One region of the Mesorhizobium sp. WSM3873 genome, then DNA from elsewhere that is predicted to be linked to it. Evidence: predicted binding sites of a transcription regulator. Region 1 holds the regulator's gene; each other region holds the start of a gene.
The links. Region 1 encodes PhoB, which activates phosphate uptake and scavenging genes when phosphate is short. Its sites were predicted from a motif close to TGTCATNNANCTGTCAT; they were not measured.
Positions count from the first base shown of each region.

Region 2: A9K71_RS12840 (LTA synthase family protein) is a predicted target of PhoB. The motif match lies at 5,550-5,566, and genes of this name have one in related genera.
Region 3: A9K71_RS04255 (esterase-like activity of phytase family protein) is a predicted target of PhoB. The motif match lies at 2,836-2,852, and genes of this name have one in related genera.

Region 1 is NZ_LYTM01000045.1:288,527-295,459, forward strand. Features, by position in the region: gene pstB (phosphate ABC transporter ATP-binding protein PstB) at 1-750, shown strand, start outside; gene phoU (phosphate signaling complex protein PhoU) at 771-1,475, shown strand; gene phoB (phosphate regulon transcriptional regulator PhoB) at 1,495-2,184, shown strand; gene A9K71_RS24385 (ROK family transcriptional regulator) at 2,485-3,720, opposite strand; gene xylF (D-xylose ABC transporter substrate-binding protein) at 4,071-5,111, shown strand; gene A9K71_RS24395 (sugar ABC transporter permease) at 5,349-6,713, shown strand; gene A9K71_RS24400 (ATP-binding cassette domain-containing protein) at 6,727-6,933, shown strand, end outside.
Region 2 is NZ_LYTM01000015.1:3,136-10,068, forward strand. Features, by position in the region: gene A9K71_RS12815 (YnfA family protein) at 1-95, opposite strand, end outside; gene A9K71_RS12820 (cyclopropane-fatty-acyl-phospholipid synthase family protein) at 166-1,449, opposite strand; gene rplI (50S ribosomal protein L9) at 1,676-2,260, opposite strand; gene rpsR (30S ribosomal protein S18) at 2,470-2,718, opposite strand; gene rpsF (30S ribosomal protein S6) at 2,718-3,212, opposite strand; gene A9K71_RS12840 (LTA synthase family protein) at 3,573-5,519, opposite strand; partial or broken gene A9K71_RS12845 (recombinase family protein) at 5,719-6,840, shown strand; gene A9K71_RS32540 (recombinase family protein) at 6,874-6,933, opposite strand, start outside.
Region 3 is NZ_LYTM01000004.1:135,071-142,003, reverse strand. Features, by position in the region: gene A9K71_RS04270 (sugar phosphate isomerase/epimerase) at 1-415, opposite strand, end outside; gene A9K71_RS04265 (Gfo/Idh/MocA family oxidoreductase) at 415-1,446, opposite strand; gene A9K71_RS04260 (LacI family DNA-binding transcriptional regulator) at 1,643-2,668, shown strand; gene A9K71_RS04255 (esterase-like activity of phytase family protein) at 2,913-4,394, shown strand; gene A9K71_RS04250 (MFS transporter) at 4,633-5,766, opposite strand; gene A9K71_RS04245 (TMEM175 family protein) at 5,981-6,547, shown strand; gene A9K71_RS04240 (hypothetical protein) at 6,555-6,836, opposite strand.

The DNA of each region.
Region 1 (6,933 bases):
GCCAAGATCGAAGTCAAGAACCTCAACTTCTACTATGGCCAGTCGAAGGCGCTGAAGGACATCAACCTGTCGCTGCCCGAGCGGAGCGTCACCGCCTTCATCGGACCTTCGGGCTGCGGAAAGTCGACGCTGCTGCGCGTGCTCAACCGCATCTACGAGCTCTACCCGAAGCAGAGCGCCGAAGGCCAGGTGCTGCTCGACGGCAAGAACATCCTCGACCGCTCGCAGGACCTCAACCTGCTCAGGACCAAGATCGGCATGGTGTTCCAGAAGCCGACGCCGTTCCCGATGTCGATCTACGAGAACATCGCCTTCGGCGTCAGGCTGTATGAGAAGATCAGCAAGGCCGAGATGGACAATCGCGTCGAACAGGCGCTGAAGCGCGCCGCGCTGTGGAACGAGGTCAAGGACAAGCTCAACGCCAGTGGCCAGAGCCTTTCGGGCGGCCAGCAGCAGCGGCTCTGCATCGCCCGCACGGTGGCGGTGAAGCCGGAGGTCATCCTGCTCGACGAGCCGGCATCGGCGCTCGATCCGCTCTCGACCGCCAAGATCGAGGAGCTGATCGACGAGCTGCAGGCCGACTACACGATCGTGATCGTCACCCACAACATGCAGCAGGCGGCGCGCGTGTCGCGGCAGACGGCGTTCATGTATCTCGGCGAGCTGATCGAATTCGACCGGACCGAGAAGATTTTCACCTCGCCCCGCGAGAAGCGCACGCAGGACTACATCACCGGCCGCTTCGGCTGAGTTCATACGAGGACATAACCATGGCCCATACGGTCGCTTCCTTCGACGAGGATCTGAGGCAGATCAGCCAGCTCATCCGCGACATGGGCGATCTTGCCGGCTCGATGGTCGGCGCGTCGACCAAGGCTCTGCTGAATTCCGACAACGCGCTGGCGCAGCGCGTGGTCTCCGACGATGCCATCATGGACGCGCGCCAACGCGAGCTCGACGATCGCGCCATCACGCTGATCGCCAAGCGCCAGCCGATGGCCGACGACCTGCGCAGCGTCGTTGGCGCCATCCGGATGGCCGGCGATCTCGAGCGCATCGGCGACCTTGCCAAGAACATCGCCAAGCGCGTCGGCTCGGTCGGCGTCAGCGCCGCGCCGCGCGATCTGTCGCACTCCATCGACTCGATGGCGCAGCTGGTGCTGATCCAGGTCCAGGGCGTGATCGAGGAATACGCGGCCGGCGACGCCACGGCGCTCGCCAAGCTCCGCAACGACGACGAGCGCATCGACGTCAAATACACCTCCGTCTTCCGTGAGCTCCTCACCTACATGATGGAGGATCCGCGCAACATCACGGCTTGCACGCATCTGTTGTTCTGCGCCAAGAATCTGGAGCGCATCGGCGACCACGTCACCAACATCGCCGAGAACGCCTACTATGTGCTGACCGGCACGCAATTGCCCGCGAATCGTCCTAAGCAGGACGAGACGGCGATGTCGGCGCCGGCGGCCTGACAGCGAAGGTGCCTGCTAAATGATCGCGCCACGCATCATGGTGGTGGAGGACGAGGAGCCGCTGGGGGTGCTGCTCCGCTACAACCTCGAATCCGAGGGCTATCAGGTCGAGGTGGTGACGCGCGGCGACGAGGCCGAGATCCGCCTGCAGGAGAATGTGCCCGACCTTCTGGTGCTCGACTGGATGGTGCCGGCGGTGTCCGGCATCGAGCTTTGCCGGCGCCTCAGGATGCGGCCCGAGACCGAACGCCTGCCGATCATCATGCTGACGGCGCGCGGCGAGGAAAGCGACAGGGTGCGCGGCCTCTCGACCGGCGCCGACGACTATCTGGTCAAGCCGTTCTCGACGCCGGAATTCATGGCCAGGGTCAAGGCGCTGCTGCGCCGCGCCAAGCCGGAGGTGCTGTCCAGCGTGCTCAAGGTCGGCGACATCGTCCTCGACCGCGAATCGCACCGCGTCTACCGCAAGAAGAGCGAGATCCGGCTCGGCCCGACCGAGTTCAGGCTGCTTGAATTCATGATGCGGCATCCCGGCCGGGTGTTCTCGCGCAGCCAGCTGCTCGACAATGTCTGGGGCGAGACGATCTATATCGACGAGCGCACCGTGGACGTGCATGTCGGCCGCCTGCGCAAGGCGGTCAACAACGGCCGCATGCCGGACGTCATACGTACCATCCGTGGGGCGGGCTACGCGATCAGGGAAGACTAGAGCCAGGGCACCGAAGGTCTGACGGGTTCTATCTGCGCTGGCGGGTTATCGAGACACTGGTGCTTCGCCGTCCACGGGCGGAGCACGAAGCGTCGCGACGCGGCGCAGACCCGACGATCCACGCGACTTCCTCGCGCCGCGGCGGTGCAGAAATTCTGCTCCGCCGGTAATGGCATGGATTCCAGGATCTGTGCGACGGAGCTTCGCTCCTGCTCCGCCCGAATGACGAAGCTGCGGGGCCTTCGCTAATCTCCGGCGTCTGCAGGACGCACAGAAGCCAACGATCGCTATCGAAGCTGCTCAGGCCACGTTCTTGCCCATTCTCGCCTGCACGCCCGAGGCGAAAATCTCCTGGTCGACGAAGGTCAGCGCGCGCATGGCGCAGCCCTCGCGGATCAGCGGCAATTCGTTCGGCTCGGTATCGAAGGAGATCGAGTTTGAATGCTGGCCTCCGGCGGTCTGGCCGATCGCCTCGCGCAGCGCCGGCTCGATCAGGTCGAAGGCGGCGGCGCTGACGCCGACCATGGCGACCGGCGCCGGGTCGATCAGCGCGAACAGGCTGCCAAGGCCGAAGCCCAGCGCCTCCCCGGCCCGGCGATAGGCCTCGCGCTCCGGGCCATCCGTCTCGCGCGCCTTGGCGGCGAGCGCCCGCATGTCGGCGTCGCCGACATCGACCGGCTCGGCGTCCTCGCTCATCTTCATGGCGCTGCGCCAGATGGCGTAGTTGCCGGCATAGGCCTCGACGCAGCCGCGGCGTCCGCAACGGCAAAGCGCGCCGCCCGGACGATGGATCATGTGGCCGAACTCGCCGCCGGAAGAATGCGTGCCGGTGAACAGCTCGCCCTTCAGCACCAGGCCCATGCCGATGCCGTGCGAGAGCAGGATGGCGATGAAATTGTCGCGATAGCGGTCGGGATCGCGCCACTGCAGCGCCACCGCCATCATGTTACAGTCGTTTTCCATGGTGGCCGGAATGCCGAATTCCTTTTCCAGGATGTCGGCGAAGGGAATGTCGGTCAGCGGCGTGATCGGCGACCACAGCATGGCGCGGGCATGGGAATCGGTGATGCCCTGGATGCCCATGGCGATGCGGGCGACGCTGCCGACGTCGAGGTCCGGATCGTCCAGCCGGCGCCGCACGATCGCCAAGCATTCGCCGATCAGCTCGTTGCGCGGCATGGTGAGGGTATCGAGGCGGCGCTGCTCCTCGGCGATGACCTGGCCCGCATAATCAATAACGGCGACCGAGAGGAAATTGAGCGACAGCACCACCGTCACCACCGCCGCCGCCTCAGGCCTGAGCGCGAGGCCCACCTGTGGCCGGCCGCGCTTCAGAGACGCGGTCTCGCTCGGCTTGCTCTCGGCCAAGATGCCTTCCTGGATCAGGTCGGAAGAGATCGCCGAAATGGTCGAATGGCTGAGCCCGGTGGTCGCGGCGATTTCCGTGCGCGACGGTTGGCCGGCCCGGCGCACGGCCGAGAGCACCATGGCGCGGTTGCGCCGGCGCAGATCGTCGTGGCGGATTCCGACCGACATTTTTTCTCCTCCCAGTCAGCGCGGCCTCTCGATCATGCACAGGACCCGGCGACGCGCCAGATCGGTTCAGTCCCGGACGCCGGCACCCGAACCGTCCCGGTTTTTGCAAGTTTCGGTGGACGCGGGCTGCGCCTCCACCGAACTGTTGCGCGATAGTGGCAGAAGCGGTCGGCACTGTCATTATTTATTGCGGGTCTCGAAAAAAGTACGCGACACCTCAAAAACCGTCAGAATTGCAGTTGACAGTACCTTAGCCTTGGATCAGTATTTTTTCGAGGCTCGAAAAAAAGTTTCTACATGGCCTTCGGGGCCAATCTGGATCGCGCCGCGAGGGGCGCAGGGAGGATATCATGAAGAGATTCGCAACCGCCATGCTGGCGGGCATCGCCATGTCGTTGACGCTGGCGTCGGTCGCCGAGGCGAAGGACAAGGTGATCGGCGTCTCGTGGTCCAATTTCCAGGAAGAGCGCTGGAAGACCGACGAAGCGGCGATGAAGAAGGCGATCGAGGCCGCCGGCGACAAGTACATATCCGCCGACGCACAGTCCAATCCAGGCAAGCAGCTGACCGACGTCGAAAGCCTGATCTCGCAGGGCGCCAATGCGTTGATCATCCTGGCGCAAGACGCCTCCGCGATCGGGCCGGCGGTGCAGAAGGCACTCGACGAAGGCATTCCGGTCGTCGGCTACGACCGCCTGATCGAGAATAAGGACGTGTTTTATCTGACCTTCGACAACAAGGAAGTCGGCCGCATGCAGGCCCGCGAGGTGTTCAAGGCCAAGCCCGAGGGCAATTACGTCTTTATCAAGGGCTCGGGCGCCGACCCGAATGCCGATTTCCTGTTCTCCGGCTCGATGGAAGTGCTGAAGGAAGCCATCGACAGCGGCAAGATCAAGAATGTCGGCGAGGCCTATACCGACGGCTGGCTGCCCGCCAACGCGCAGAAGAACATGGAGCAGTTCCTGACCGCCAACGACAACAAGGTCGACGCGGTGGTGGCGGCCAATGACGGCACTGCCGGCGGCGTCGTCGCGGCGCTGACGGCGCAAGGGCTGGCCGGCACCGTTCCGGTCTCGGGCCAGGACGGCGACCATGCCGCGCTGAACCGCATCGCGCTCGGCACCCAGACGGTGTCGGTGTGGAAGGACGCGCGCGAGCTCGGCAAGCACGCCGCCGAGATCGCCTCGCAGCTCGCCGACGGCAAGAAGATGACCGACATCGCGGGCGCCAAGGACTTCACGACGCCTGGCGGCAACACCGTCAAGTCGCTGTTCCTGACCCCGGTCGCAATCACCAAGGATAATCTCAACCTCGTCATCGACGCGGGTTGGATAAAGAAGGATGAAGTCTGCGCGGGTGTTGCCGCCGGCAGCATCGCGGTCTGCAACTAAGCTGGCCGTCAGGTTCAAACGCAGCGCCGCGGCCGTTGGGCCGCGGCGTTTCTCCAAAGGCTTTCGGGCGTACTGAAGCCGGAGACCATTGGGGCAGTTCACTGTCCGGCAGGATCGCCGAACTGCTCCAGCCGTTTGTTTGTGCGTAATTCCAGGCGGCTACGCACTTTTTCCTGGAATTGCTCTAGCATCGTGGTCCGGCATCCGCGCCAGACGGCAAGCCGGTGGGAGGAGATCATGACCGATACGACCTCTGATACGCCGGCCAACCCGGCGGCGGATCGCGCGCGGCCTTCCGAACTGAGCACCGTCGGGCGCTTCCTCAAGGCGACTGAGCTCGACACACGCATGCTCGGCATGGTCGGCGCGCTGCTGATCATCTGGATCGGCCTGCATGTCATCTCGAGCCTGCGGCTCGGCGTCAATCCACTCGATTTCGACAGTCGAACGTTCCTGACGCCGCGCAACCTGTGGAACCTGTCGGTGCAGACCTCGGCCGTGGCCATCATGGCTTCCGGCATGGTGCTGGTCATCGTCATGCGCAACATCGATCTCTCCGTCGGATCCGCCGAGGGTTTGATCGGCATGGTCATGGGCTTTGCCCAAGTGCATTTCCTGGTGCGAATGGTTGGGCTCGAGCTTGGCACTCCCTGGATCTGGGTGCTGGCACTGTTGATCGGCCTGGCGCTCGGCCTGCTGATCGGCGCCTTCCAGGGCTTCGTCATCGCCTATCTCGAAGTGCCGGCCTTCATCGTGACGCTTGGCGGGCTGCTGGTCTGGCGCGGTGCCGCCTGGTGGGTCACCAGCGGCCAGACGGTGGCGCCGCTCGACGCCACCTTCCAGCTGATGGGCGGCGGACCGGCCGGCTCGATCGGCGCCAGATGGAGCTGGATCGTCGGCGCCGTCGCCTGTGTTGCCGTGGTGTTTGCGCTGTTCAACGGCAGGGTGCAGCGCAAGCGCTTCCGTTTCCCGCTGCGTCCGATCTGGGCCGAGACGCTGCTCGGCGCGGTCACCTGCGCGGTCATCATGGGCGCGGTGTGGCTGGCCAATTCCTATCCCTGGCCGGTCGGCATCGTGAACCGCTACGCCGCCGCCAACAACATCGCCGTCCCCGAAGGCGGCCTGTTCATCGCCCACGGCATCGCCATTCCGGTGCTGATGGCGATCGCCGTCGGTCTCGTCATGACCTTCATCACCAAGCGCACCCGCTTCGGCCGCTATGTCTTTGCCATCGGCGGCAATCCGGAAGCGGCCAACCTTGCCGGCATCAACACGCGCTGGATCACCATGAAGGTGTTCATGATCATGGGTGTGCTGGCGACGATCGCCGCGGCGATCTCGTCGGCGCGGCAGAATTCGTCGACCAATGCGCTCGGCACGCTGGACGAGCTCCTGGTCATCGCCGCGGCGGTCATCGGCGGCACCTCGCTCGCCGGCGGCTCGGGAACCGTGCTCGGCGCCATGCTCGGGGCGCTGCTGATGCAGTCGCTGCAGTCCGGCATGGTGCTCCTCGGCGTCGATTCGCCGCTGCAAAGCATCGTCGTCGGCGCCGTGCTGGTCATCGCGGTCTGGCTCGACACAATCTACCGCAAGCGGGTGTGAAGGAGGCTGCATCATGGCAGACAAGAACGCTCCCGCCGGCGCCCCGCTGGTCGACATGCGCAACATCTCGATCGCCTTCGGCGGCATTCGCGCCGTCGACGACGCCTCCATCGATCTCTTCCCCGGCGAAGTGGTGGCGCTGCTCGGCCATAACGGCGCCGGCAAGTCGACGCTGATCAAGATACTGTCCGGCGCCTACAAGCGCGATGCCGGGCAGATC
Region 2 (6,933 bases), on a different contig from region 1:
CAGAGCGGCGACTTCGCCAGCCGCCACCAGGCCCAGAAGGAAAAGCAGCCGGCGATCTCGGCAAGTGCGGCCGCGATGTAGATCAGGTAGTTCATGAAAAAGGCCTCGCGAACGAGACCTTTTTCGTGGCGCCAGGCCGCAATGGCAAGCGGCAATCGCCCCGTTCTATTCCACCTTCTTGCGGCGGGTCGGCTTGACGGCGGGCGTCGCCGGCTCCTGATGGCCGAGGTCGCGCAATTCCAGCGCCTTCTCGCATTTGGCCATATAGTCGCGCGTCATCGGCAGCGTGTCGTTCTTCTTGGCGATCTGGAACTGGAAGATCACCAGGTCCTGCCAGCGGAAGGCGGCTTCCGAGGCCGCAAGGTAGAACTCCCACATGCGGCAGAAGCGCTCGTCATAGATAGCCTTCGCCTTGTCGCGGTTGGCGGCAAAGCGCTGGCCCCAATGCTTCAGCGTGTCGGCGTAGTGAAGCCTGAGAATCTCGATGTCGGTGACGATAAGGCCTGATTTCTCAATCGCCGGCAGCACTTCCGACATCGACGGGACGTAGCCGCCCGGGAAGATGTATTTGCGGATGAAGGCGCTGGTCGCCCACGGCACACCGGACCGGCCGATGGTGTGGAGCAGCATCACGCCGTCGGGCTTGAGCAATGTCGCCGCCTTGTCGAAGAAAGTCCGGTAGTGGTTGACGCCGACATGCTCGAACATGCCGACCGAGACGATGCGGTCGAAGCGTTCGTTGAGCGCGCGATAATCCTTGAGGTCGAAATGCGCGCGGTCCTGCAGGCCCAGCGCATGCGCGCGGTCGGTGGAGACGCCCTGCTGCTCGGTGGATAGCGTCACGCCCTGCACGTCGACGTCGAAGGCCTTGGCGAGATAAAGCCCGAGGCCGCCCCAGCCGGAGCCGATATCGAGCACCGTCTGGCCGGCTTTGAGTCTCAGCTTGGCGGCGATGTGGCGCTTCTTGGCGACCTGCGCTTCGTCCAGCGTCATGTCGGGCTGTTCGAAATAGGCGCAGGAATACTGCATGTCCTCGTCGAGGAAGAGCTTGTAGAGTTCGCCGGAGAGGTCGTAGTGGCGCTGCACGTTGCGGCGAGATCTCGACGCCGTGTTGATCTGCTGCAGGCGGCGGAAGGCATGGCGCAGACCTTCGATGGCCTTCGACCAGGTCACGTCGATGCCGCCGCTGCCCATGTTCTGGAAAGCGATCCGCATCACCCCGAGGACGCCGCCCTCGGGGATGTCCAGTTCGCCATCCATATAGGCTTCGGGCACGGCCAGCATCGGATCGAAGGTGATCGCGCGCTCGGCATGCATGGTCTTGATGTGGATGTGTACCGGTTCGCCGCTGCCGTCGCCGAACTTATGCGTCGTGCCTTTCGGCCCGGTCACTTTGAGGTCGCCGGTCCGCACCAGCCGTTCGAGAACGTGTTTCAACAGGATGTTCATGACCAAATGTCCCCTCAGACGGACCATCCGGCAGTCGGACCGAATGCCAAATCGAAAGTGCCACAGCGCATCGCCCGCGTCCAATCGACGCGCTACGCCGTAATCTGCAACAAGATATAGGGATTAGAAAAGTTCCTATTGGCACAAAAAAGCCCGGGTCGAAGACCCGGGCGTTGGTCCAGCCGGCGCTAGACGAGGAGCCGCAGCACGGCTCCTGCCTTGTCGATCAGGCGTTGTCCTCGCCGCCTTCGAATTCGGCGTTCGGATCGAAGAAGTTTTCCGGCCGGGCGTTGTCGTTGATGTCTTCGCCATAGATGGCTTCGGCCGTCGTCAGCGTCTCGCCCTTGGCCTGGCGCTCCGCCTCATCGGCCGAACGGGCGACGTTGAGCGTCACCGTGACCTCGACTTCAGGATGCAGCGCGATCGCCACGTTGGAGAGGCCGATGGTCTTGATCGGCTGGTTGAGCTCGATCTGGTTGCGGCTGACGGAGAAGCCCTCGGCGGTCAGCAGTTCGGCGATGTCGCGGGTCGACACCGAGCCGTAGAGCTGGCCGGTTTCGCCGGCCGAGCGCACGACGATGAAGCTCTTGCCGTCGAGCTTCTCGGCGATCTGCGAAGCCTCCGACTTGCGCTCGAGGTTGCGGGCTTCGAGCTGGGCGCGCTGGCCCTCGAACTTCTTCTTGTTGGCTTCGTTGGCGCGCAGCGCCTTGCCCTGCGGCAGCAGGAAGTTGCGGGCGAACCCATCCTTGACCTTGACGGTTTCGCCCATCTGGCCGAGGCGGGAAATGCGCTCGAGGAGAATGACTTCCATGGTTTCGTTCCTTTGGTTTGGCGCCATCGCGGATGACGGCGGATTCCTTTGGGAACAGGTCAGGAAGCAAATGGCGTCTTCGCCGGTGTCGCTGTCCTGCCTGTTTCGGCAGTTAGAGGTTTATGGCCTCAACTCGGGATTTGAGCCTGCCCATCGCGGCGCCCGTCGCCGTGGGCCGAAGCGGGCGGCAAGCCGCCCGCATCAATAGCTTAGCGAACCACGTAGGGCAGCAGGCCGAGGAAGCGGGCGCGCTTGATCGCCTTGGCGAGCTCACGCTGCTTCTTCTGGCTGACGGCGGTGATGCGCGACGGCACGATCTTGCCGCGCTCGGAAATGTAGCGCTGCAGCAGACGCACGTCCTTGTAGTCGATCTTCGGAGCGTTGGCGCCGGAGAACGGGCAGGTCTTGCGGCGGCGATGGAACGGGCGCCGGGTCGGGATCTGGTTGATGTCGACCATTATTCTGCACCCCCTTCAACGTTTTCGCGCGGACGGCGCGGACCACGGTCGCCGCCATCACGGTCGCCGAACGAACGCGGGCCACGGTCGCCGCGGTCGCGATCGCCGAACGAACGCGGGCCACGGTCGCCACGGTCGCGGTCGCCGAAGCCGCCGCGCTCGGAGCGCTCTTCGCGCTTCTGCATCATCGCCGAGGGGCCTTCCTCGTGCGCCTCGACCTTGATGGTGAGGAAGCGCAGCACGTCTTCCGACAGGCCCATCTGGCGCTCCATTTCGTTGAGCGCGGCCGGCGGGCAGTTGATGTCCATAAGCGTGTAGTAAGCCTTCCGGTTCTTCTTGACCCGGTAGGTGAGGGACTTCAGTCCCCAGTTCTCGATCCGGCCGACCGATCCGCCATTGGCGGCGATGACGCCCTTGTACTGTTCGACAAGCGCATCAACCTGCTGCTGCGACAGGTCCTGCCGGGCAAGAAACACATGTTCGTAAAGAGCCATTATGTTTTTCTGCCTTTCTTCGTTTCTCTCACCGGCCCTCGCGGCTAAGCCTCTGCAACTTGTCTGACCCGGTCGCAAAGGCGCGCGGGGAAGAAAGGAGCATCACGAGACGGTCGAGAGCGGAGACACGGGAGGCCCAAAGCGCTTCTGGCTTCATGACGTGGCCCTCTAAGGCCACGGCCCTCCGTTCAGCCCCCAGCAAGGACCGGCAGATTGCCGGCGTCTATACAGCAATTCGTGAGGAAGGCAAGGGCGGGAGAGAGGGCCGGCGGCTCCGCAGTGTCGCAGGCCTGGCGGCGCTTGTGGGAATTGGCTGACCCGCCGGCCGCAGGTCGGCCATTTCGTCGGAAGGCGATCCACTCAGCTCATATGCGCGACGAGCGGGACTACCGTCTCGGGGAAGAAGTCGGGCGCGACCCGGCGCTTGCCGAACATCATGTCGTACTGGATCAGCCGGAAATCGTTGATCTTCGGATCGATCTTCTTCTGCCGCGCCCAGTCGGGCGTCGCCTCGCCGGAGGGCGACAGCAAAAGGTTGCGGTCAACCACCCGGTAGTGCTCGCGCAGCGCGCCGAGGAAGCCGGTGTAATAGGGGTGGGTGATCCCGGCCGTAGTCAGGATATGATAGGGCAGGAAGGCGGGGCTCACCGAGCCCAGATTCTCGACCGGACCGGAGCGGTTCGACCAGATGATCAGCGGCGTGTCGTGATGCTCGAGCGCCGCCTCGGGCGTCGGCTCCTTGCGCGGCGCGACATTGTCCTTGAGGAAGCCGGTCTCGACATACACCGGGCCGAGCGGCGGCAAGTGGTCGCCGAAGAAGGCGATGATGGTCGGTCGCTCGCGCTTCTTCGCCCAGTCGATCAGGCGCTGCAGGCCGCGATCGGCGTCGGCCGAGCCTTCGGCGTAGGAGAGCAGCGATTCGCGCGCCCAGGTGCTGATCGGCGCGTCGACGCTATGGGTCGGATTGTAATAGCGGTAGGGCTCGTAGGGCCCGTGGTTCTGCAGGCTGACCGCGAACAGGAATACCGGCTCTTCGCTGGCATCGGCCTCGCGCATGATCTCGTCGGTCATCGCCGCGTCGGAGGCCAGCGGCCCGCGCTTTTCCATCGGCGGCAGCGTCTCTTCCGAGCGGAAGTCGCTGAAGCCGAAATCGGCGTAGACGGCGCCCCGGTTCCAGAACCAGTTGGTGCCCGGGTGGATGGCGCGCGCCCTATAGCCTTCGCTCTTCAGGAAAGTCGCCAGCGACGGCGTCGGCGTGCGCACATATTGCTGATAGGGAATCGAGCCCGCCGGCAGGAAGGCGTTGGAGAAGCCGGTCAGCGCCTCGAACTCGATATTGGCGGTCATGCCGCCGAATTCCGGCGAGAACATCGAGCCCGAGCGCAGCGCGCGCACCGTCGGGATCGGATCGGGCTTGATGCTGACGCCGGGAAGCTCCGTCGGATCCCAGAAGGATTCGCTCATCACCACGATGATATCGGGCTTCTGGTCGGGCACCGAGGCGGCAACCCCGGGACGCGCGATCGCATCCATCGTCTTCTCGGAATAGCCGGGCGGGGCCGAGACATGCGCCATCGGCACGTTGAGCGCGAAGGCGAGCGCGAAGCCGTTGGAGGCATAGTTCTCCTTCTGGTCCCACATGATCGGGATGATCTGCAGCCTGTCGCGCGTCCACGAGAAGGTGGCGTAGTCCATGATCGAGACGAAGAAGGCGAGCAGCGGCACGGCAAGCGTCAAGCGCGCCAGCCGTCCCTTGCGGCTGAGGATCGGCACACGCCGGCGCCAGAGCCGCCAGCCATAGACGAGCAGCGCGAGGCTGGCGACGATCGCCGCCGCAAGCAGCACTGCCGTCCAGGGGCGCTCGCGCACCAGAAGCGGCATCAGCGCCATGATCTGGCGGGCATAGAGGAAATCGGTCGGGTAGAGCGGATCGCCAAGATAGTGCGATTTCTGGTGACCGACAAAGGCCAATGCCAATGTCACCGGCGCGACGATCATCAGGCTTTGATGGCTGCGGCCGAGTATGGCGTCGAGCCCGATCAGCACCAGCGAAAAAACGATGATGGTGGTCCAGCCGGGCTTGAAGGGCTGCAGGAAGAAGTCGACGGTGCCGAAGAAGTCGCCGCGCACGATCCATTCGATGGCGAAGACCAGAAGGGCGGAGGCAAGCAGCGTCGCCAGGCCGTAGCGGACAATCGGCCATCTGCGCCCCGGCAGATAGCCGGTGGACGGATCGTCTTCCAAAAATTGCGGCGCGGGTTTGGCCGCGCCTTTCCTGATCCTAGCCACTTTGCTTCCCCGGCCCATGTCACGCGTCTTCCACTCGCGTCACGCCACTGTCATCGAAATGTCACACAAAGCTAGCGCCTGTGGCGGAAATAAGAAGAGCCAGCAAACGATTCGTGAGCGGTTTTCATCAGGTGTGATCCACTAAAAATTTAACCGACAGGTGGGCTTGTATCCCTAGAAGGGCAGCCCATATCGCTGGGCAAGATGCTGGAAGCCCATGAAAACACTGACTTTTTATACAGAAGGCAAATATTCGGAAAGTGTGTCAGCACTTGCCATTTCCTACCTTCGTTGGTCATCGGCCATCCAAGGGTCTGGCGACACGTTACGCAGGCAAACCGACAAAATCGATGCATGGCTTGCGGCTCACCCTCACGTCAGGCTTGCCCAAGAGCTGATTGACCCTGGCGTTTCGGCCTTCAAAGGCAAGAACATTAAGGATGGTGCGTTCGGTGCTTTGCTTACCGCCGTGCAGGAAGGCAAGATTCCAAGAGGCACATATTTGCTGGTGGAGTCCCTCGACCGCATCAGCCGCCTAACCCCGGAACAAGCGCTTACGATCTTCCTGCAACTCATCAATGCCGGGATCATCATCGTGACCCTGATGGACGGTCAGGAATACCGGGCAGGACAAAAAGACATGATGATGTTGCTGTTCAAGTCCATCATGATCATGGCCACCGCACATGAGGAAGTTTTGAAGCGTTCCGAACGCATCAAGGAGTCATGGGTCGGCAGGACCAAGGCAGCACGTGAAAGCGGTAAGGCCATCAAGGGTAACCTTCCTGCATGGCTCTATTACGATGCCAAGGGCGTCTTGAGGATCGATGACGCCAAGGCAGAAATCGTTCGCCGCATTTTTGAGATGTGCATTTCCGGGATTGGCATAACTGCAATTGCGCAAGCTCTGAATGCTGCCGCAGTGCCTCCTTTAGGTCTCGACAAACGCAAGACGATCAGGAACCGTTCCAACTTCTGGACCGTCACCAGCGTTGCCTACGTCCTACGTTATCGTGCCGTGTATGGCGACTATCACCCGAACAAAGGTGAACCGATCTATGGAATTTTCCCGGTGATCGTGTCCAAGGAAGACTTTCACCGAGCAGGGGCCGCAAGGGAAAAGCGGCATAAGGTGGTCAGGGGTAGGACGGGGAAGAGCTACACCAATCTATTTAAGGGCATCGCCAAGTGCCATTATTGCGGTGAACCTATGAACATCAGGAACAACCGTAACGCCAAGACGCCAAACAAGGCGCTGCAATTCCGTTGCAAGGGCGTTGGCGTGAAGACGTGCAATCACAAACCATGGAACTATGAGGTGTTCGAGGCAGCCTTTCTGTCAGTAGTCAGGGAGATTGATACACAAGCCCATTCAAGCAGCTTCGGCCAAAATCCGATATACGGACGAACGACCCACGCCGAGCGCCACGGC
Region 3 (6,933 bases), on a different contig from region 1:
CCTTGTCGGCGGCGCGCCTGGCCAGCGGCCCCCAGACCTCGCGGAAACGGGGCAGGCTGTCGGTCAGCGGTTTGCCGCGCAGCCGGCCGGTGAAGCCGCAGACCATCGTGGTGCCGAACAGATGTGCGTTGTCGATGACGGTCTCCCACGCCGCGAGCACGCCGCGGTCGACCTCGCCGTTCTCCAGCGGATTGCCGAACACGCCGATCGATGAGACGGCGACATCCGCATCGCCGATCGCTTCGCGGATTTCGCCCGCCAGGCGCTTTAGGTCCTTGCCGCCCAGCGTCTGCCAGAAAAAGGGCTGGATGCTCTCGAAGCCGAGCGGCAGGATCTGTTTCACATAGGCGGCCGGGTCGTCGAGATTGGCTCGCACCATGGTGCCGATCCTGATGTCGAGAAGCGGGTTCGGCATCACGGCGTTTCCTTTGCGATTGCGACGCGGCGTCCGGTCTCTGCGCTTTCGATGGCGCCAAAGACCATGGCTAGGCTTTTGATGTTGTCGGTGCCGCGCGTCTCCGGTTCGGTGCCGGTCTCGATCGCGCGCATGAAATCCTGGATGATGCCGAGATGGCCGTCGACTCTGTCGGCCGCGTCGAGCGCCGGCACCTCGATCGACTGGGTCTTGTCGACGATACCGTCGCGGCCGGACGCAACCACCTCGGCCTTCAACCCGTCATGCCCGTCCCACAACAGGCTGCCGCGCTCGGCGACGATGCGCCAGCTGCCTTCCCAACTCGTGCGGAAACCGTCCGCGCACCAGGAGCCGGCATAGGTGAAGACCTTGCCGCCGCCGAAATCGAACACCGCGCTGGCCGACGAGCCCTGACGGTACCAGGAATTGGCAGGCTCCCACTCCTGGCAATAGACGCCGGCCGGTTCGCCGGCGACCATGTAGCGGGCGGCGTCGAACGTGTGGATCGCCATGTCGAGCAAGAGCACGTGGCGCATCTCCTCGCGAAAGCCGCCGAAATGCGGCGCAACGAAGAAGTCGGCGTGGATGCTGGTCGGCGCGCCGATGGCGCCGGAGGCCAGGAACCGCCTGATCCGCCTGACATTGGCGACGTAGCGCCGGTTCTGAACTACGGCATGGACGCGCCCCGCGCGGCGCGCCGCTTCGATGATGGCGCGCGCATTTTCTGGGCTGTCGGCGAGCGGCTTTTCGGTGAGCAGATGGCAGTTATGGGCAAAGGCCGAAAGCGCGACCTCGCGCCGGGCGGCAGGAACCACGACATCGAACACGGCATCGGGCCGGGTCTGGTCGAGAACGGCATCGAGGCTGGTGCCGATGACGGCATTGGTGAGGTCATACTCGCGCGCCCTCGCCTGAGCCCGGTCGGCATCGAGATCGACAAGGCCGGCAATGGCAAGCCCGTCGATCTGCCTCGCGGCATCGAGCCAGTGCCTGCTCATGGCTCCGCATCCGACCAGGACGATCTTCATCATCCAGCGCTCCTCCTCCGCTCGGCCCCTCCAGGCCGAGTGTCACGGCATTTCCGGCATCACCGTAAACGTTTTTCCGTAAACGTTTACGAGAACACACCCGATGGCGTAGAATGTCAATCACCTGCTCGCGAAAATCGACATCCGCTGCTTGGCTGAACGCCGGCCGGTGCTAGCGAAGTCAGGGGGAGAACCTGCCTTGGCGTCCAGCATCCACGATCTCGCGCGTCACCTGAACATTTCGATCGGCACCGTGTCGCGCGCGCTGAACGGCCGCGCCGACGTCAATGCGGAGACGCGCCAGCGCGTGCTCGAGGCGGCCAGGAAGCTGAACTATTCGCCCAACCAGTCGGGCCGCAGCCTGCGCCAGGGCGCCACCCGCTCGATCGCCTTCATGCTGCAACCGCATCCCGGCGACCAGCAATATGGCGAGCCGTTCTTCATTCCATTCCTGACCGGCCTGCAGGCGCGGCTCGCCGAGCATGACCTGGATCTGATGGTCGTCATGGGCGAGCCCGGCCAATATCAGCAGGAGAGGCTGCGCCGCGTGGTTGAGACGCGCCGGGCCGACGCGGTCGTGTTGGCCAATACACGGCGGGAAGACGATCGGATCGACTATCTGAGCAAGGCCGGCTTTCCCTTCGCCACGCTTGGCCGAAGTCAATCCGGCGGCGACACCTATCCTTCGCTCGATATCGATTTCGAGAGGGCGGGTGATGAAGCCGTCGACCGGCTGGTCGCGCGCGGCCACCGCCGCATAGCTGCCATCCGCCCTTCGCTTGATCTCAACTTCGGCTACCTGTTCCTCGACGGCTACCGCAAGGCTCTGAAGCGGCACGGCATCGAAGTCGACCCCGGCCTGATCGCCGACGGCTTCATCAACGAGACCGGCGGCTACCAGGTGACGCCGCGTGTCATGCTCTCCAAGGACCGGCCGACAGCCATCATCTTCAACAATGACGCGATGGCGCTCGGCGGCTGCAAGGCACTGGCCGAGATGGGCATCAGGCCCGGCCACGACATCGCGGTGATCGTCATCGTCGACACGCCGCTCTGCCGCTACTTCTCGCCGACGCTGACCGCCTTCCGTCCGGCGCTGGAGCCGATGGGCCGGCGGCTGGCCGAGATGCTGCTGGCGTCACTCCCGGCCCATGCCGGTCCGGAGGGGCCACGCACGATCCGCGAAGTCTGGCCGCTGGAGCTCGTCGCGCGAGAGAGCGATTGAGCGCCCTCTCCTTCTCCCCTTGCGGGAGAAGGTGTCGCCGAAGGCGACGGATGAGGGGAGCTCCAGGGAAAGCCAACGTCTCGCTCCGCTGGAACACCCTCATCCGTCTCGGCGCTGCGCGCCGATCCACCTTCTCCCACAAGGGGAGAAGGCAAGTACCCCCCTCCTGTCACGCAAGTATCATGTTCGCGTCCTAGACCCGATGTCACGCCATTCCGGCTCTGCTCGTCACATGGGGGACATCATGAAGCACCTCAACCGAACCGTCGCGCTTGGCGTGGCACTCGCCCTGCTCACCGTGCTGAGCCCTGCGCTCGCCGAGGGTGTTGGCTATGTCAACAAAGGGCTGGTCGGCGTTGGCCGCATCCCCGCCAGCCAGAAGGACAAGTTCGGCGAGACCTTTGGTTCGGGCTCCGGCATGGCGATCGACGCCAAGAGCTGGGCGCGTGACGGCGCCGGCTACAAAGGCTCGCTCTGGCTGCTGCCGGACCGCGGCTACAACGTCGCCGGCACCACCGACTACCGGCCCCGCTTGAACACAATTGCAATCGAGCTGACCCCGACCGCCCCGGGCGCGGCGCCCGCCGCCGGCCAGGAACAGTCGGGCGTCAAGGCAACGCTCGCCGACACCATGCTTCTGACCGACGACAAGGGCGCCGACGCCACCGGCCTCGACCCGCTCAACGGCGTGCGCCCCGCTGCCGGCGACATGCCGGTCCTGCCGCAGGCCGACAACGGCAAGCTTTCGCTCGACGACGAGGCGATCGTGCGCCTGCCCGACGGCACCATGTTCATTTCCGACGAATATGGCCCCAACATCTATCGCTTTTCGGCCGACGGCCGCCTGATCTCGGCGACGCAGCCGCCGGCGGCCCTGGTGCCGATGCGCCATGGCAAGCCGAACTTCGCTTCCGACAATCCTGGCCCGGGTGCCGCCGAGCCGGATCCCAAGGATCCCGAGACCGGCCGCCAGAATAATCAGGGCCTCGAAGGCATGTCGATGACGCCGGACGGCAAGTTCCTGATCGTCGTGCTGCAGTCGGCGCCGCGCCAGGATGGCGGCGATTCCGGCTCGACCCGCCGGAATGCCCGCGCGCTGGTCTATGACGGCTCCGACCTTGCCCACCTCAAGCTGGCGCACGAATATGTCGTGCCGCTGCCGGTGTTCAAGGACGCCAAGGGCAAGACCAAGGTGGCCGCGCAGAGCGAGATCGTGGCGCTGTCCGACAAGAGCTTTCTGATGCTGGCACGCGACAGCGGCAACGGCCAGGGGCTGAAGGACGCCGAGTCGGTCTACCGCAAGATCGAGATCGTAGACCTTTCCGCCGCTACCGATATCGCCAACGGCCCGTTCGACGCCGCCGACAAGCCGGTTGCGCCGAAAGGCGTGCTCGATCCGTCGGTGACGCCGGCCAAGCTCACCTCGTTCATCGACATCAACGACAAGGGCGAACTCGGCCGTTTCGGCCTGCACAACGGCGCGCCGAACGACAGGAACAACCTCTCGGAGAAGTGGGAGGCGATGTCGCTGGTGAGCGTGCTGGACCCGAAGCTGCCCGACGACTATTTCCTGTTCGTCGCGAACGACAACGACTTTCTGACCCAGGACGGCTTCCAGGTCGGCGCCCCGTACAAGGCCGAGGATGGCGCCGATGTCGACACCACCTTCCTGGTCTATCAGGTTACCCTGCCCGGCCTGTCGGGGAACAGTCTCGCCGCAAACTAGTTGCGAAGGCATCTGGCCCAGCCCCAACGGATGCAGAAGCATCAGGCTGCGATACCATCGCGGGCCTGATGCATCTTCGGTGCCCGCCATGGACGACAACAAGCCCGCTCGCCGGGGACCGGCGACCTGACAAGCGGCCCCATCTCCGAGGACCCTCCGGCCGCAGGCGAGCCGCTGGACACCGGGTTCGGCGTGCCGCGCCGGCGCGCCAATCTCGTCGAGACACCGAAAGGGTAAACTATCGCGCGTATCTGGCGCCGAACCCGAGCGCCACCAGCGAGAAGATGGTGATCATGCCGGCGAAGGCCAGGCTTGCCACCGTCGCGCTCGTCCAACCCGACAGCACGCCGATGCCGATGACCGGCAGCGCATTGCCGCAGAAGCAGCAGATGAAGAAGGCCGAGACCACTTCGGCGCGTCGGTCGCCCGGCGCGATCTGGTTCACCACCTGCAGGCCACCGCGATAGCCGAGTGCCGCCGCCACGCCGCAAAAGCCTGTGGCAACGATCATCATCGTCATGGAGGCGAAGGCCTGCGCCGCGACGATCAGCGCCACGGTCGGGACCATCAGAACTAGCGCGGCGAGCATCGTGAAGCGACTGGACAGGCGCGCTGTCGCCAGGATCGCCGCCGCTGCCACGATCGACAGTTCGAAGAACAGCCCGCCGGCCTCGGCGTGGTTGGTCGCATGGAGCTGCTGTGCCAGAATGCTTGGCGCGAGCGCGGCGTAGAAACCGACCAGCGCCATAGCGCCGAAGCCGGTCACCGCCGGCGCCACGAATTGCGCGCGGATTTTGTCGGGGACCGAAAGCCGCGGCTGCATTGAGACGTCGGAGAGTCGTCCGGGCCTGGAGACTGTTTCCTGAGTGCGCCAGATCAGCAGCGTGATCAGCGCAAGCAGGACCAGATAAACGGCAAATGTCAGCCTGAGCGGCCAAGGCGCGTATTGGGCGAGCAATCCCGACATCAGTGCGCCGACCCCGAGACCGACGAAATTGGTGCTGGTAGCGATGACAGCCGCGCGTGACTTGTCCTCCCCTTCGATCAGCTCAGCGAGCCAAGCGGTGCCGGTTCCCGCGCCGATCCCGATGCCGAGCCCGCTGAGGATACGGGCGATGTCGAGCCACATCAGGTTTTCAGCCAAGAGGAAAAACAGCGCGCTGACCACGGCCACGCCCATCGCCGCCATGGCTGCCGGACGGCGACCGATGACATCCGACAATCGGCCGAAAAACAGAAGTGCGGCCAAATTGCCGACCACATAGACGGCATAGACCAATGTCAGGGTGATCTGCGAGAACCCGAAGGCTTGTTTATAGATGACATAGAGTGGCGTCAGAGCCGTGCTGCCGGCAAACAGTGCAGCTATCATAGCGGCACCGCGGCTCTTGCGACACCGCCGCCAAGTTCGTTGTCGCGCTTCATGGTTTGAGTGTAGCCGGCCATCGCGACCTCCGCTTGGTTGCAAGCCCAACGTCCGCGCAATTGCGGCTGTTCCGAATGCCGAACGCTCTCCTGACAGTTATGGCAGTATGGTCTCGCGCGAAATCCTCCCGTAACGTTCGTTAAACGAGGAGGGAAGAACCATGGGCAAGGGCCGGGTCGAAGCCTTCACCGATGGCGTTGTCGCTATCATCATCACGATCATGGTGCTGGAGCTTAAAGTGCCGCATGGCGAGGACCTTGCCGCGCTGGCGCCGCTTTGGCCGATCTTCTTCTGCTACGTCTTGTCCTTCATCAATGTCGGCATTTACTGGAACAATCTGCACAACATGTTCCATACCGTGCAGCGTGTCGACGGCCGGGTGCTGTGGGCCAACCTCATCTGGCTGTCGCTGATGCCGGTGACGACCGCCTTCATGGGCGAGAACCACTTCGCCCCGGTGCCGGTCGCCGTCTACGGCATCGACCTCGCGCTTTGCGCCGTTGCCTATACCATCCTGGTCTTCAAGCTTCGCCACCTGCACGGTGCCGACACTACCTTCGCCAGAGCCGTGGGCCATGACCGCAAGGGTAACATTTCGCTGGCGTTCTACATTGCCGCCGTTCTGCTGACCTCGTTCAGCCAGTGGATCAGCGTGGCGATCTACGTCCTGGTGGCAATTATCTGGTTCACTCCGGACAGGCGGTTCGAGCGTCTCGTGGAAAGATAGCGGGTTCTTACTGCCGCATCGCTTTCAGTTTTTCTGCCGCCGAGGCGGCAAGGTCGGCATAGCGCTCTTCCAGCCGCTCTGCGGCCTTGATGACGGGAAAGTCATGGCCGAACTTCTCCAGCGCCAGGCGCAGCTTTTCCGCGAAGTCCGCCTGTTGCTCCAGTGCCGAAAACAGGGTCTTGACCTGCGCCTCGCTGATATCGGGGTTGGCGAGCATCTTCGGCACATCCCGGCCCATCTGTTCGCCGGTGGCGGTCTGCTCCTTCAGGATTCCGATCCAATCGGTCAATGCCGAACTCCTTTTCCGGCAGCATGCGCGGGGCAAGCTGCTGCGGTCAACCCATTGGCGGTACCGCCGTCGATGATTGCAGCGATCAAGGCTTGCC